DNA from 2 places in the Streptomyces sp. NBC_00576 genome. Region 2 is predicted to be linked to the other one. Evidence: riboswitches for the same ligand, from Rfam matches in the RefSeq annotation. Region 2 holds a riboswitch; the other holds the start of a gene.
The links. A riboswitch is a leader RNA that binds a small molecule or an ion and turns the genes downstream of it on or off. The one in region 2 is predicted to bind S-adenosylmethionine.
Positions count from the first base shown of each region.

Region 1: another riboswitch for S-adenosylmethionine. It lies ahead of OG734_RS36235 (aminotransferase class V-fold PLP-dependent enzyme); the one in region 2 lies ahead of thrC (threonine synthase).

Region 1 is NZ_CP107780.1:8,332,489-8,338,967, reverse strand. Features, by position in the region: gene OG734_RS36255 (NYN domain-containing protein) at 1-1,180, opposite strand, end outside; gene OG734_RS36250 (hypothetical protein) at 1,220-1,459, opposite strand; gene OG734_RS36245 (rhomboid family intramembrane serine protease) at 1,619-2,362, shown strand; gene OG734_RS36240 (Lrp/AsnC family transcriptional regulator) at 2,359-2,640, shown strand; gene OG734_RS36235 (aminotransferase class V-fold PLP-dependent enzyme) at 2,778-4,166, opposite strand; SAM riboswitch class IV at 4,331-4,448, opposite strand; gene trpD (anthranilate phosphoribosyltransferase) at 4,568-5,632, opposite strand; gene qcrB (cytochrome bc1 complex cytochrome b subunit) at 5,777-6,479, opposite strand, start outside.
Region 2 is NZ_CP107780.1:4,933,694-4,940,172, forward strand. Features, by position in the region: gene groL (chaperonin GroEL) at 1-160, opposite strand, end outside; gene OG734_RS21095 (cold-shock protein) at 561-767, opposite strand; gene OG734_RS21100 (MoaD/ThiS family protein) at 1,222-1,497, opposite strand; gene thrC (threonine synthase) at 1,609-2,928, opposite strand; SAM riboswitch class I at 2,943-3,091, opposite strand; gene OG734_RS21110 (glucosyl-3-phosphoglycerate synthase) at 3,253-4,197, shown strand; gene OG734_RS21115 (alpha,alpha-trehalose-phosphate synthase (UDP-forming)) at 4,334-5,731, shown strand; gene OG734_RS21120 (ParA family protein) at 5,747-6,479, opposite strand, start outside.

The sequences.
Region 1 (6,479 bases), 3.4 Mb from region 2:
TGGAAAACAGGACGCGCACCCCGCGCGGCGGCGCCAGCAGCACCGGAGCGGCCAGCTCGGCCCCGTCGAAGACACAGGTCACCTCGGCGCCGGTCTGGGCGGCAAGCTGCGAGAGCTGGCCGAGCAGCCTCAACCGCTGCTTCTCCAGGGGCATTTGGGGATACCCGGTCTTGGTGACGTTGTAGCCGTCGACGACCAGATGGGCCTGCGGCAGCGCGAGGAGCTGGTCGAGGATGGCAGGGTCGTTTTCGGACAGTGCTCGCGCAGCGATGTCCTTCGGAGTCATTCGTCCCGGTTCGACCGCGTCCACGGTCTCGGCCGGCCGCACCGACACCGGCGGCAGTGCCAGCTCCCGCCGCAGCCCCTGGGCCGCGTCGAGCACGGTGTCGAGCAGCAGCCGTACGCGCATGTCCTCGACGCTGCGTCCCTCCCGGGCGGCGCGTCTGCTGGCCTCCAGCGCGGCCTCGACCTCGACCAGCCGCCCCTTGAGCCGCCGCGCCTCGCTCTCGGCCGCGGAGACCTGCGTGTGCCCCTCGGTGCGCAGGGTCTCCATCTCGGCGTGCACCTTGCGCAGGGCCGCCTCACCGCGCTTGACGTCACTGAGGGCGGCGCGCAGCTTGCGGTGCAGCGACTCGGCTTCCTTCTTGGCCGACTCCAGCTCCGTACGCAGCCGCTCGGTCTCGGTACGGGTGTGATCGCGGGCGGCGGTCAGCTCCTCGCGCAGCCGCTCCAGTTCGGCCCGGCTCTCGTCGTCGGCGCGCTCGGCGTCGGCACGCTGCGCCTCCTCGCCGGCCGCGGTGACAAGCTTCACCCAGCCCGTGGGCCGCAGCACATAGGCCGCGGCGGCCACGTCCAGCGGATCGGCGGCCGGGGGCGGCGAACCGGCGTCGAGAGCACCCGCCAGCTCCGGCTGGGCCTCCCTCAGCTTCTCCCCGATGCGCTGCCGGAACAGTGTGTCGGTCTCCAGCGCGGCGGCCATCGCGTTACCGGCGAACTTGGCCCGCCGATTGGGCGCGAACCGCGCGTACTGCCGTAGCTGGGCGGGCAGTTCGGCCACGGTCAGCCCGCCGAACCCGTCGGAAACGATCTGTACGACGCGCCTGCGCACGCCGTCGGGCAGCGGGCGGTCGAGCACCTCGGCGGCGCCGTCGCCCGGCTCCCCGCCTGTGGTCTCCACCATCCGTCACCCCAACCAGTTCCGGTGCGGGGCCTGCTCCCGTCAGGAGCCGGCGCCCGGCCTGTCCACGAGTTCCACCTGATCCACGGCGTTGCACCAACGGCAGCGCACCGACTCGATGGTCTCACTGACCACCTCGCGCTCCTCCACCTTTGGATCTCCGGAGAGGTCGAGGTGCACGTACTCCACGACCTTCGAGGAGCGGGTCACGTCGAAACGCGTGAGGTTGCCGCAGAGAGCACAGCGCCACCGGGTCGAGTCGGTAGGCAGAGGAACCGTCATCGTGGATATGTTCGCTTTCCTTCTAGTATCCGTGCTGCGCCAGTTTGCCTGGAGCGTGTGGCTCGTAACCCTAAGGCCTGGCGGGTACCCACCGCCCGTCCGTCCACAGCGGCGAGGCGGTCTGCACTGTTCGGTCCCGTTACGTCATGCTCTGTATCCATGATCGGCGAGTTCGAAAAGTGGCGTACGGCAGTCCACAGATCGGTCCGCGCCCAGTCGGCGCCGGTGACGTACGGGCTGATCGCCGTCTGCTGCCTGCTCTTCGTCATCGGCCCCGCCTCGGGCCTGAACCCCGGATACGGCACCGGGGACGCCCTGCTCGCCGCCCAGCGGGCCTACTTCCGGCGCTGGGGCGTGGTCCCCGCCGACCTCTTCACGGGCGCCCCGCGGGCCACGCTCACCCCTGTCACGGCACTGTTCGTGCACGGCAGCTGGGTCCACCTGCTGGGCAACATGCTCTTCCTCTACGTCTTCGGCGCGATGACCGAGGAACGCCTCGGCCACCTGGAGTTCGCCCTCTTCTACGTGGGCTGCGGCTATCTCGCCCTGCTGGGTTACGCCGCCGCCAACGCCGGCTCGCAGCAGACGCTGGTGGGGGCGTCCGGTGCGATCTCGGCGATCCTGGGCGCGTTTTTGTACCTCTTCCCCGGCGCCCGCGTCACAAGCCTCTTCCCGTTCCTCTTCTTCCTCCCGCTGCGCTTCCCGGCCTGGCTGACCCTCCCGTTCTGGGCGACCCTCCAGTGGGTGGCGGCGGGCCGGGCGTCCTCCGGGCCCGGGGTGGCGTATCTGGCGCACGTGGTGGGGTTCGGGCTGGGCTTCGTCCACGCGTGGGTGCGACATCGGCGTACCACTAGAGTGAGTTCCGCCCCAGCGTCGGCCACCGAGGGAGAGAACCAGCCGTGATCACCGCGATCGTGCTCATCAAGACCAGCGTGGACCGGATCCCCGAGATCGCGGAGTCGATCGCCGGCCTGGACAGCGTGAGCGAGGTCTTCTCGGTCACCGGTACGTACGACCTGATCGCGATGGTCCGTGTCAAGGCCCACGAGGACCTGGCGGAGATCATCCCCGGCAGCATCAGCAAGATCCCGGGCGTGGAGGCAACAGACACCCACGTGGCGTTCCGCACGTACTCCCAGCACGACCTGGAGGCGGCGTTCGCGATCGGCCTGGACAGCTAGACGCCTTCAACGCTGACGCTTCGGGCTCCGCCGGCAAATCCAGCCCCGGCGGGCACCATCCAGCCCCTCCGGCGTTCGAGGAGCGGGGCCCGGGGGCAGAGCCCCCGGGGACGGGCCGGGTAGGGCGGCGGGGGCGGTCAGACCGCCGGCACGCAGCGCCCGTCCTCGGTCCGGTACTGCCACCGAGCCCCATCCCGCACAAGCTCCTTCACCGCACCCACAAACCGCTCCACGTGCTCGTCGGGGGTGCCCGCACCGAAGCTCACCCGAATCGCGTTCAGCGACTTCTCGCCGGGGGCAGCCTCCGGGGCGCCACACTCCCCCTGAGTCTGCGGGTCACTGCCCAGCAGCGTCCGCACCAGCGGATGCGCGCAGAACAACCCGTCCCGCACCCCGATCCCGTACTCGGCGGAAAGCGCCGCGGCGAAGTGCGAGCTGTTCCAGCCCTCGACGACGAACGAGATGACGCCGACGCGCGGGGCGTCGTCGCCGAACAGCGAGAGAACCCTGACCTCGGGCACCTCCGCCAGCCCCGCCCGCACGGTGTCGATCAGGTGCTGCTCCCGAGCCACGAGGGCGTCGAAGCCGGCCTCGGTGAGGGCCTTGCAGGCGGCGGCGATCGAGTAGGCACCGATGACGTTCGGCGAGCCGGCCTCGTGCCGGGCGGCGGTGTCGTGCCACTCCACGTCCACTCCCCCGTCCGTGCGCCGCGTGACCTTGCGGCTGGCGCCGCCCCCGGCGAGGTACGGGTCGGCGGCGCGCAGCCAGTCGGCGCGGCCGGCCAGGACACCGGAGCCGAAGGGCGCGTACAGCTTGTGGCCGGAGAAGGCGACCCAGTCGACGTCCAGGTCCTGGACGGAGACCGGGTGGTGCGGGGCCAGCTGGGCGGCGTCAAGGACGATCCGGGCACCGTGCGCGTGGGCGGCGTCGGCCAGCTCCCGTACGGGCCACAGCTCACCGGTGACGTTGGAGGCGCCGGTGACGCAGACGAGGGCCGGGCCCTGGCCCCCCTGAACAGATGCGGTACGGGCGGCGAGGGCCTCCTTAAGGGTGGCCACGGCCTGCTGGGGGGTGCGCGGGGCGTCGAGGTAGGTGACCTGCGCGTTCTGCCAGGGCAGCAGGGAGGCGTGGTGCTCGGTCTCGAAGACGAAGACCTGGCAGCCGTCGGGGAGGGCGGCGGCGAGGAGGTTGAGGGAGTCGGTGGTGGACCGAGTGAAGATCAGCTGGTCGTCGGCGCGGCAGTCCAGGAACTCCGTGACCGTCCTGCGGGCGTTCTCGAAGAGGTCCGTCGACAGCTGGGAGAGGTAGCCGGCACCCCGGTGCACGCTGCCGTAGTAGGGCGCGTACGCGGCCACGTCGTCCCAGACCCGCTGGAGGGCGGGCGCGCTGGCGGCGTAGTCGAGCGCCGCGTAGTTGACCTCGCCGCCGGTGACGAGCGGGACGGTGACATCACGGCCCAGAACAGCCAAAGGCCCCGAAATGTCACAGCAAACGGCCTGGTCGGCGGCAAGGGTGGAGACAGACATGGCGAACTCCCGTGAGAGGCAAGAGGAATCGCTGTGCGAGCGGACGTGGCTCAGCACAGGAAAAAGGTGAAAAGGGTGCGCGGAGGCGGGGCTCGGCAGCCCTATCGCATTCGCTTGCTCACGGAAGACTCCCTCGAACGACCAGGACCCCTGGTATCGAGAGGGGCCCGCGCTTGCCGTAAGCCTTGCTGCCTACGGCCTGGTCTTCATCCCGGGGCACCCCGCCACGGACGGAGGGTTGCCGGACAGTCGGCCGGGGCCTCATGACTGTCACTCATGACCTGGTACAGAACGTACGTGAAGTGATCGACGCCCCGCAACCCGTGTCCGGATCGCGGGACGCCCATCAACAAGAAGGCAAGAGAAGCGGGGAAGAGAGAAAGAGGGGAATCGAGGAAGCGCTACGCGTTGCTGGCCGCCGCCCACCGCTCCAGCGTCCGCTTCGCCGCCCCGGAGTCGACGGATTCCGCGGCCCGCGCCATCCCGGCGCCGATCTGTTCGGCCAGTGAACCCGGCCCCGGGTCCAGCGCCACCAGTGCGGCCGCCGAGTTGAGCAGCACGGCATCCCGTACGGGCCCGGTCTCGCCGTCCAGCAGCCGCCGGGCGACCGCCGCGTTGTAGGAGGCGTCGCCGCCGCGCAGCGCCTCCACCGGGACCAGTTCGATGCCCACGTCGCGCGGGTCGAAGGTCTCCTCCGTCACCTTGCCGTCCCGGACGACCCACACCCGGGAGGTGGCGGTGATCGTCAGTTCGTCGAGGCCGTCGTCGCCCCGGAACACCAGGGACGAGTTGCCGCGCTCGGCGAAGACACCGGCGACGATGGGCGCCATCCGGGGGTCGGCGACCCCGACCGCCTGCGCCCTGACCTTGGCGGGGTTGGTCAGCGGGCCCAGGATGTTGAAGACCGTCCGGATGCCCAACTGGCCTCGCGCGGCGCCCACATGACGCATCGCCGGATGGAACTTGGCCGCGAAGCAGAAGGTGATCCCGGCTTCCTCGGCCACCTCGGCCACCCGCTTCGGCGTCAGCTCCAGATTGACTCCGAGCTGCCCCAGCACGTCCGACGCCCCGGAGGCCGAGGAGGCCGCCCGGTTACCGTGCTTGACGACCTTGGCGCCCGTGCCGGCGATGACGATCGCCGACATGGTGGAGATGTTCACCGTGTTGGCGCCGTCGCCGCCGGTGCCGACGATGTCGACGGTCGGCCCCGGCACCTCGATCACGTTGGCGTGCTCGTACATCGCCTCGACGAACCCCGAGATCTCCTCGACGGTTTCACCCTTGGCCCGCAGTGCCACCACGAACCCGGCGATCTGCGCGTCGGTGGCCTCACCGCGCATGATCAGGTTCATCGCCCAGGCGGTGTCGGCGGCGCTCAGGTCATGGCCGTCGAGCAGGCCGTTCAGTACGCGGGGCCAGGAACGGACCGCCGCGGTATCGCCTCCGGCGGGGTTCACAGCGCTCATTTGCCGCTCCTGGGGTAAGTCCCTGCGGAACTCCGCGGGACTCCTAGTGGAATGGGAACACCCTATCCAGCCCGGCGGCACGGCGAAGGGCCCCGTCCGGTGTACGGACGGGGCCCTTCTGCCGTGTGTGGCGAAGCGGGGTGATCAGTGGTGGCCGTGGCCGCTCGTGATCTCCTTGTACTCCTCGGCGGTGGGCTTGGCGATCTGGCTGTCCTCGCCGTAGTACGACTTGCTGAGCTTGGCGCGCAGCTTCTCCGTGCCCTTCACCTTGCGCTCGACACCGTTCTCATCGACGGTCACGCCGATCGCGGCCGGCGCGTACTGCTCGTGCGCGGTGAGGGTGTGCAGGGCCTCCTGGCTGAGCGGCTCGTGCACCTCGATGAACTCACCGTGCGGCAGACGCTTGATGATGCCGGACTCGCGGCCGTGCAGCACCTTGTCCTTGTCGCGGCGCTGGAGGCCGAGGCAGATCCGCTTGGTGGCGATGAACGCGAGGACCGGGGCGACGAAGAACGCGATCCGTACGAACCAGGTGATCGCGTTGATCGACAGGTGGAAGTGCGTGGCCCAGAGGTCGTTTCCACCACCGATCAGCAGCACCATGTACCAGGTGATCCACGCGACACCGAAGCCCGTACGGGTCGGCGCGTTGCGCGGGCGGTCCAGGATGTGGTGCTCGCTCTTGTCGCCGGTGACCCAGGACTCGATGAACGGGTAGACCGCGATCGCGACCAGGACCAGCGGGAAGATGATCAGCGGGATGAACACACCCAGGACGAGCGTGTGACCCCAGAAGTTGATCTCCCAGCCCGGCATGACACGGATCAGGCCCTCGGAGAAGCCCATG
Region 2 (6,479 bases):
AAACACCATCGTTGGTGATCGTGGGGGCGCCCCACTTCTTCTCGAGGACGACGTTTCGGCCCTTGGGGCCGAGGGTGACCTTGACGGCGTCGGCGAGCTGGTTCATCCCGCGCTCGAGACCGCGCCGTGCCTCCTCGTCGAACGCGATGATCTTGGCCATGTGAAGTGGTCCTCCCGGACTGGGGTGGATTGCTCCGGACCGCGCTGGCGCCCGCGACGGACGGCCTGCCTGCCTCGGTGATTCCTTGCACCACCTGGCCTGCGGACCTCACCCACCCGGTCCTTCGTTATCACTCTCACCTTCAGAGTGCTAACGCCAATAATTAGCACTCGCCCCTACCGAGTGCAAGCGGCTCTCGAAGATCCGCAGGTGAACAGGGGGGTCGCCCACGCCATCCACGGACCGCCGCAGGCATGCCGACGGGTTGGCCGACAGGTTGGCGGACATGCCGCGGGCATGCCGAAGGGCTCGTACCCCGTGAGGTCCCACGGGGTACGAGCCCTTCGAATCCTTCAACGAAGGAAGAAGAACGTCGCTTGCGATGCGCCGGCGCGTTGCTTCAGCTGGTCGCCAGACGGACCATGTCCGCCTGCGGCCCCTTCTGGCCCTGCGAGATCTCGAAATCGACCCGCTGACCTTCCTCGAGGGTGCGGTAGCCGTCCATCTGAATCGCGCTGTAGTGGACGAAAACATCCGCACCACCGTCGACCGCGATGAAGCCGTACCCCTTCTCCGCGTTGAACCACTTGACGGTGCCCTGAGCCATGCCTAACTCCCCTATTACTGGCCCTTGCACGGATCCGCACTTCGCGGATCCGGGTCAGACCTCACCCCCCCAACCGGTGGAGGTGTGCGCCGGAACGCGTCGACCGCGGCCGAATGTATCTGTCCAACTGCCCTCTGCAACAGGTCAATCGGACGAGAAATCCGGGCACGCCAGGTCAGTAAATATGCGGAGAATTCACGCGGATTCAGGGCAAGCCGGGCCCCACAAAGAGAACAAAAAACGCAAAAGGCCTGCACACTTTGGCTACTTCTCGTTGGGTGCGCGGCAGGAATTAATACGCGTGCGGCGAGCGAAGTGGTGCGGCTTCCCCAACTGTACCGCGCTCAACCATACAGAATTGCCCCCTCCGCTTCTCTCACGGAGGGGGCAATTCGATGAACTCTCGGTAATCAATGTTACCGACGGTTACTACTCGCGGGTATCAAACCCGGGATCAGCCTCCGGCGACCGCCGGAATGATCGACACCCCGGCACCGTCCGGCGTCGCCGTCTCCAGCCCCTGCTCGAACCGGACGTCGTCGTCGTTGACGTACACGTTGACGAAGCGACGCAGCTTGCCCTGATCGTCGAGCACGCGGGCGGCGATCCCCGTGTGGTTCTTCTCCAGATCAGCGATGACCTCAGCGAGGGTCCCACCCTCAGCGGCCACCTCGGCCTGTCCACCGGTGTAGGTACGCAGGATGGTGGGGATGCGGACGGAAACGCTCACGATTGACCTCCGGTCAGGTGGAGCGCCCCAAAGGGGCGCGGGGCTGTGCTGGATGTGCGGCTACCGCCGCGTGGGCGCGACCAGCCCCCACGGACCCGCAGACAACAACGGCTATACGAGGCCGGCGTCCCGGAAAGACTCAAGGCTGGGCCGAATCGTCGCAGTCAGCCCGACGTCGGCCACCGCGTCCAACGTCTTGAGACCGTCCCCGGTGTTCAACACGACAGTCGTGAGCGTCGGGTCGAGGAGACCATTCTCGATCAGCTTCTTCGCCACACCCACGGTCACCCCACCGGCGGTCTCCGCGAAGATCCCTTCCGTACGCGCGAGCAACCGAATCGCGTCGACGATCTGCTCGTCGTTCACGTCCTCCACCGCCCCGCCGGTCCGCCGCGCGATATCCAGCACGTACGGCCCGTCCGCCGGGTTGCCGATCGCCAGCGACTTGGCGATGGTGTTGGGCTTCTGCGGCCGTACGACGTCGTGCCCGGCCTTGTAGGCCACGGACACCGGCGAGCAGCCCTCCGCCTGGGCGCCGAAGATCTTGTACGGCTTGTCGGCGACCAGCCCGAGCTTGATCAGCTCCTGCAGACCCTTGTCGATCTTCGTGAGCTGCGACCCGGAGGCGATCGGCACGACGAGCTGGTCCGGCAGCTGCCAGCCGAGCTGCTCGCAGATCTCGTACGCCAGGGTCTTGCTGCCCTCCGCGTAGTACGGGCGCAAGTTGACGTTGACGAAGCCCCAGCCCTCGCCGACCGGGTCGCCGATCAGCTCGGAGCAGAAGCGGTTCACGTCGTCGTAGTTGCCCTCGATGCCGACGAGCTCGCCGCCGTACACCGCGGCCATGACGACCTTGCCCTGCTCCAGGTCGTGCGGGATGAACACGCAGGAACGGAAACCGGCCCGGGCGGCGGCGGCGCCCACGGCACCGGCCAGGTTGCCCGTGGAGGAGCAGGAGAGGGTGGTGAAGTTGAAGGCGCGGGCGGCCTCGATGGCCTGGGCGACGACCCGGTCCTTGAAGGAGTGGGTCGGGTTGCCGGAGTCGTCCTTGACGAAGAGCTTGCCGGCGTCGACACCCAGCTCACGGGCGAGGTTGTCGGCCTGGACGAGCTTGGTCCAGCCGGGGTTGATGTTCGGCTTCTCGGCGACGTTCGCGGGGACCGGCAGCAGGGGCGCATAGCGCCAGATGTTCGCGGGTCCCGCTTCGATGCGCTTGCGGAGTTCCTCGGTGTCGGCCGCCGAATGGATGCCGAAGTCGTAGGCGATCTCCAGCGGGCCGAAACACTCCTCGCAGGCGAACACCGGACCGAGGGGGACGCGGTGGCCGCATTCGCGGCAGGAGAGTGCGGTGGCGGGACCGAGATCTACAGGGGTGCCGGAGCCGGCAGTGGTGCTCTCGGTGCTCTCGACAGTTTGAGTTTGCGCAGCCATGGAGGCGAGGCCCTTCCTCATCTTCCTCACGACGCATTTCGCCATGAGACGGATTTGGCACCTTCCCGAGCCGGCAGCCTCGCCACATGAACATGCGACAAGACCGGCTGGAGGGTTGCCGGGGCTTCATCGGGCCGTATCCCTCTGCCCCTCTGGATGAGCGGTATGAAGTTGTGAGGTTGTGAACACCGGCGACCTCGGACATGCGATGGTCACCCGCGTTGTTCAAGACTGTAACCGAAGGCTTGGATGGTGGTGGGAGCCGTCCGAACCGCGAGATAGAAGATCGCGCTTCCCCCCATGCAACGTAAGGGAGAGCCGCAGGTGCTGGAAGACGTCGAGCGCTGGCTCAGCACGCGCTCCTGGTCCGTTGGTGACCGCCCGCTCAAGAAGCTGATCGCCGCCAAGCGTTCCTCGAACGCCACGGTGAGTGTCGTCCTGCCCGCGCTGAACGAGGAGGAGACGGTCGGCGAGATCGTCGCCGTCATCCGCCGTGACCTGATGCTGAAGGTCCCGCTCGTCGACGAGATCGTCGTCATCGACTCGGGATCGACCGACCGCACCTCCGAGGTGGCCGCCGCGGCGGGCGCCCGGGTCGTGCACCGCGACGACATCCTGCCGCGTATCCCGGCCGTACCGGGCAAGGGCGAGGTCCTGTGGCGCTCGCTCCTGGTCACCAGCGGGGACATCGTCTGCTTCATCGACGCGGACCTGAAGGAGTTCTCGTCGGACTTCGTCTCCGGGATCGTGGGCCCCCTGCTCACGGACCCGGGTGTGGATCTCGTCAAGGCGATGTACGACCGCCCGCTCGGCCAGGCAGCGGGCCAGGGCGGCCGGGTCACCGAACTGATGGCCCGCCCCCTCCTCAACATGCACTGGCCGCAGCTGGCCGGCTTCGTCCAGCCGCTCGGCGGCGAGTACGCGGCCCGCCGCTCACTCCTCGAACAGCTCCCGTTCCCCGTCGGCTACGGCGTGGAGCTGGGCATGCTGATCGACGCCCTGCACCTGGTGGGCCTGGACGCGTTGGCGCAGGTCGACGTGGGTGTGCGCAAGCACCGCCACCAGGACGGCCAGGCCCTGGGCCGGATGTCCGCCGCGATCTACCGCACCGCACAGCTCCGGCTGGCCCGCGGCCATCTGATCCGCCCCTCGCTCACCCAGTTCGAGCGCGGAGACAACGGTTTCGAACCGCGTACGTACTCGGTGGACACGGAGGAACGCCCGCCGATGGCGGACATCGCGGAGTACGCGAGGAGGAAGGTCGCGTAGGCCGGGACGAGTCCCGGAACAGGCCCGGGAACAGGTCCCGGAACAGGTCCCGGAGCAGGTCCTGTGCGGTCTTGTATACGGCTGAGGCGTACGTGTGTACGTTTGAGCGTTTCCGGGCCGGGCTAGGTTGAGGCGTATGGCTTCAACGCAGGGTGTGCAAGGTGAGTACCGGGTGCTGGTCGCGTCCAACCGTGGCCCGGTCACGTACGAGGTCCGCGAGGACGGCTCGCTGCACGCCCGGCGCGGCGGCGGCGGGCTGGTCTCCGGGCTGTCGGCGATCGGGCCCGACGCGAACGCCCTGTGGGTCTGCTCGGCCCTCGGCGACGGCGACCGCGAGGCGGTACGGCGGGGAGAGGGCGAGCCGGGCGTGCGCATGCTCGCGATCCCTGCGGCCGTGCACGAGGACGCGTACAACGGCATCGCCAACTCGGTGCTCTGGTTCGTGAACCACATGCTGTACCAGACCCCGCTGGAGCCGGTCTTCGACGCGGAGTTCCGGCGCCAGTGGGCGTCGTACGAGGCCTACAACCGCGCGTTCGCGGCGGCGCTGGCGGACGAGGCGGCCGAGGGCGCGTCGGTGGTGGTCCAGGACTACCACCTGTGCCTGGTCCCGGGGATGCTGCGCGAACTGCGCCCCGACCTGCGCATCGGGCACTTCTCGCACACGCCGTGGGCACCGGCGGACTACTTCCGGATGCTGCCGTACGACATCTCCGAGCAGCTCCTTCGCGGCATGCTCGGCGCGGACCGCCTCGGCTTCCTCACCCGCCGGTGGGCCGACGCGTTCACCGCCTGCTGTAGGGACCTGGTCGGCGGCCTCGGCGACACGCGGATCGGGGTGCACGGGCTGGGCGCGGACGCGGACTTCCTGCGCAGGCGCGCGCACGAGCCGGACGTCGAGGAGCGGATGGCCGCGTTGAGGGCCGAGATCGGCGGCGACGGCCGGAAGACGATCGTGCGCGTCGACCGTACCGAGCTGTCGAAGAACATCGTGCGGGGCCTGCTGGCGTACCGGCAGTTGCTGGAGGACCGCCCGGAGTGGCAGGAGCGGGTCGTGCACGTGGCGTTCGCATACCCCTCCCGGCAGGACCTGGCGGTGTACCGCGACTACACGGCCGAGGTGCAACGGGTGGCGGACGACATCAACTCGGCGTACGGGAGCCCGGGTTGGACCCCGGTCGTCCTCCACGTCAAGGACGACTTCGCCCGCTCCCTGGCCGCCTACCGCCTCGCCGACGTGGCCCTCGTCAACCCCATCCGCGACGGCATGAACCTCGTCGCCAAGGAGATCCCGGTGGTCTCCGACGAAGGGTGCGCGCTGGTGCTGTCACGGGAGGCGGGGGCGTACGAGGAGCTGGGCGAGGACGCGATCGTGGTGAACCCGTACGACGTGACACAGACGGCGCGGGCGCTGGAGGAGGCGCTGAACATGGGGGCCGGCGAACGGGCGGAACGCACGAAGCGGCTGGCCGCGGCGGCGACCGCGCTGCCGCCGGCCCAGTGGTTCCTGGACCAGCTGAACGCGCTGGGCTGACGGGCTGTTACTGCTTCAACGCCGTACGACACGGGCCCGTCCCTGGGTTCGGAAACCGAGGGCGTGCCGGTAGATCTCGGGCAGTCGGTAGCGACCATCCGAGTCGGCGGCCAGCGCTCCGGCGTCACGCAGTACCTCGATGCCGTTGGCGTCCAGTCCGACGTCGTCGGCGCTGAAGGGCATGAGTACCTCGTGGGCGTACCTTTCCAACCCGCGCAGCAGATCGCCGAGCTTCTTGTTCTCCTGTCCGATCTCCTTGACCTTCTCCGAACTGCACTGGACAAGTGCGGTACGCATGGCCGTGGGGACGAGCAACCGGTCCGTCCGCTCGTCTCCCGCTGACAGATTGGCAGCCTCCCGGAGGAAGCGCACGACATCGCGAGCCTGCACCTGGTCGTTGAAGTCCGCCAGCGCCGCTGGTACCCAGCGGTCCGACCAGGCCTCGCGGGAGCTGTCCGAACCGAGTTTCGCCCCCCACACCGAATGCAGAGCCCGCGTGATCTCCTCGTACGAGAGTTCCATCAGCTCCCGCTCCGGCGGCTCTGGCACGGCTTTGGCAGTCACCGCGACCCAAAGAGCGAGCCTCAGGGCTTCCTGGGCATCCCAACGCAACGCGTAGGGGTCATACCGGTCGAGGAACTGGCCGAGGTTCTGCCGGATGGCCCACGCCGCCAGGTCCCGGCGCACGAACACCACCAGACCGAGCGGCCGTCCTCGTAGCGATCGCAGCCATTCGGGAACGTCCACG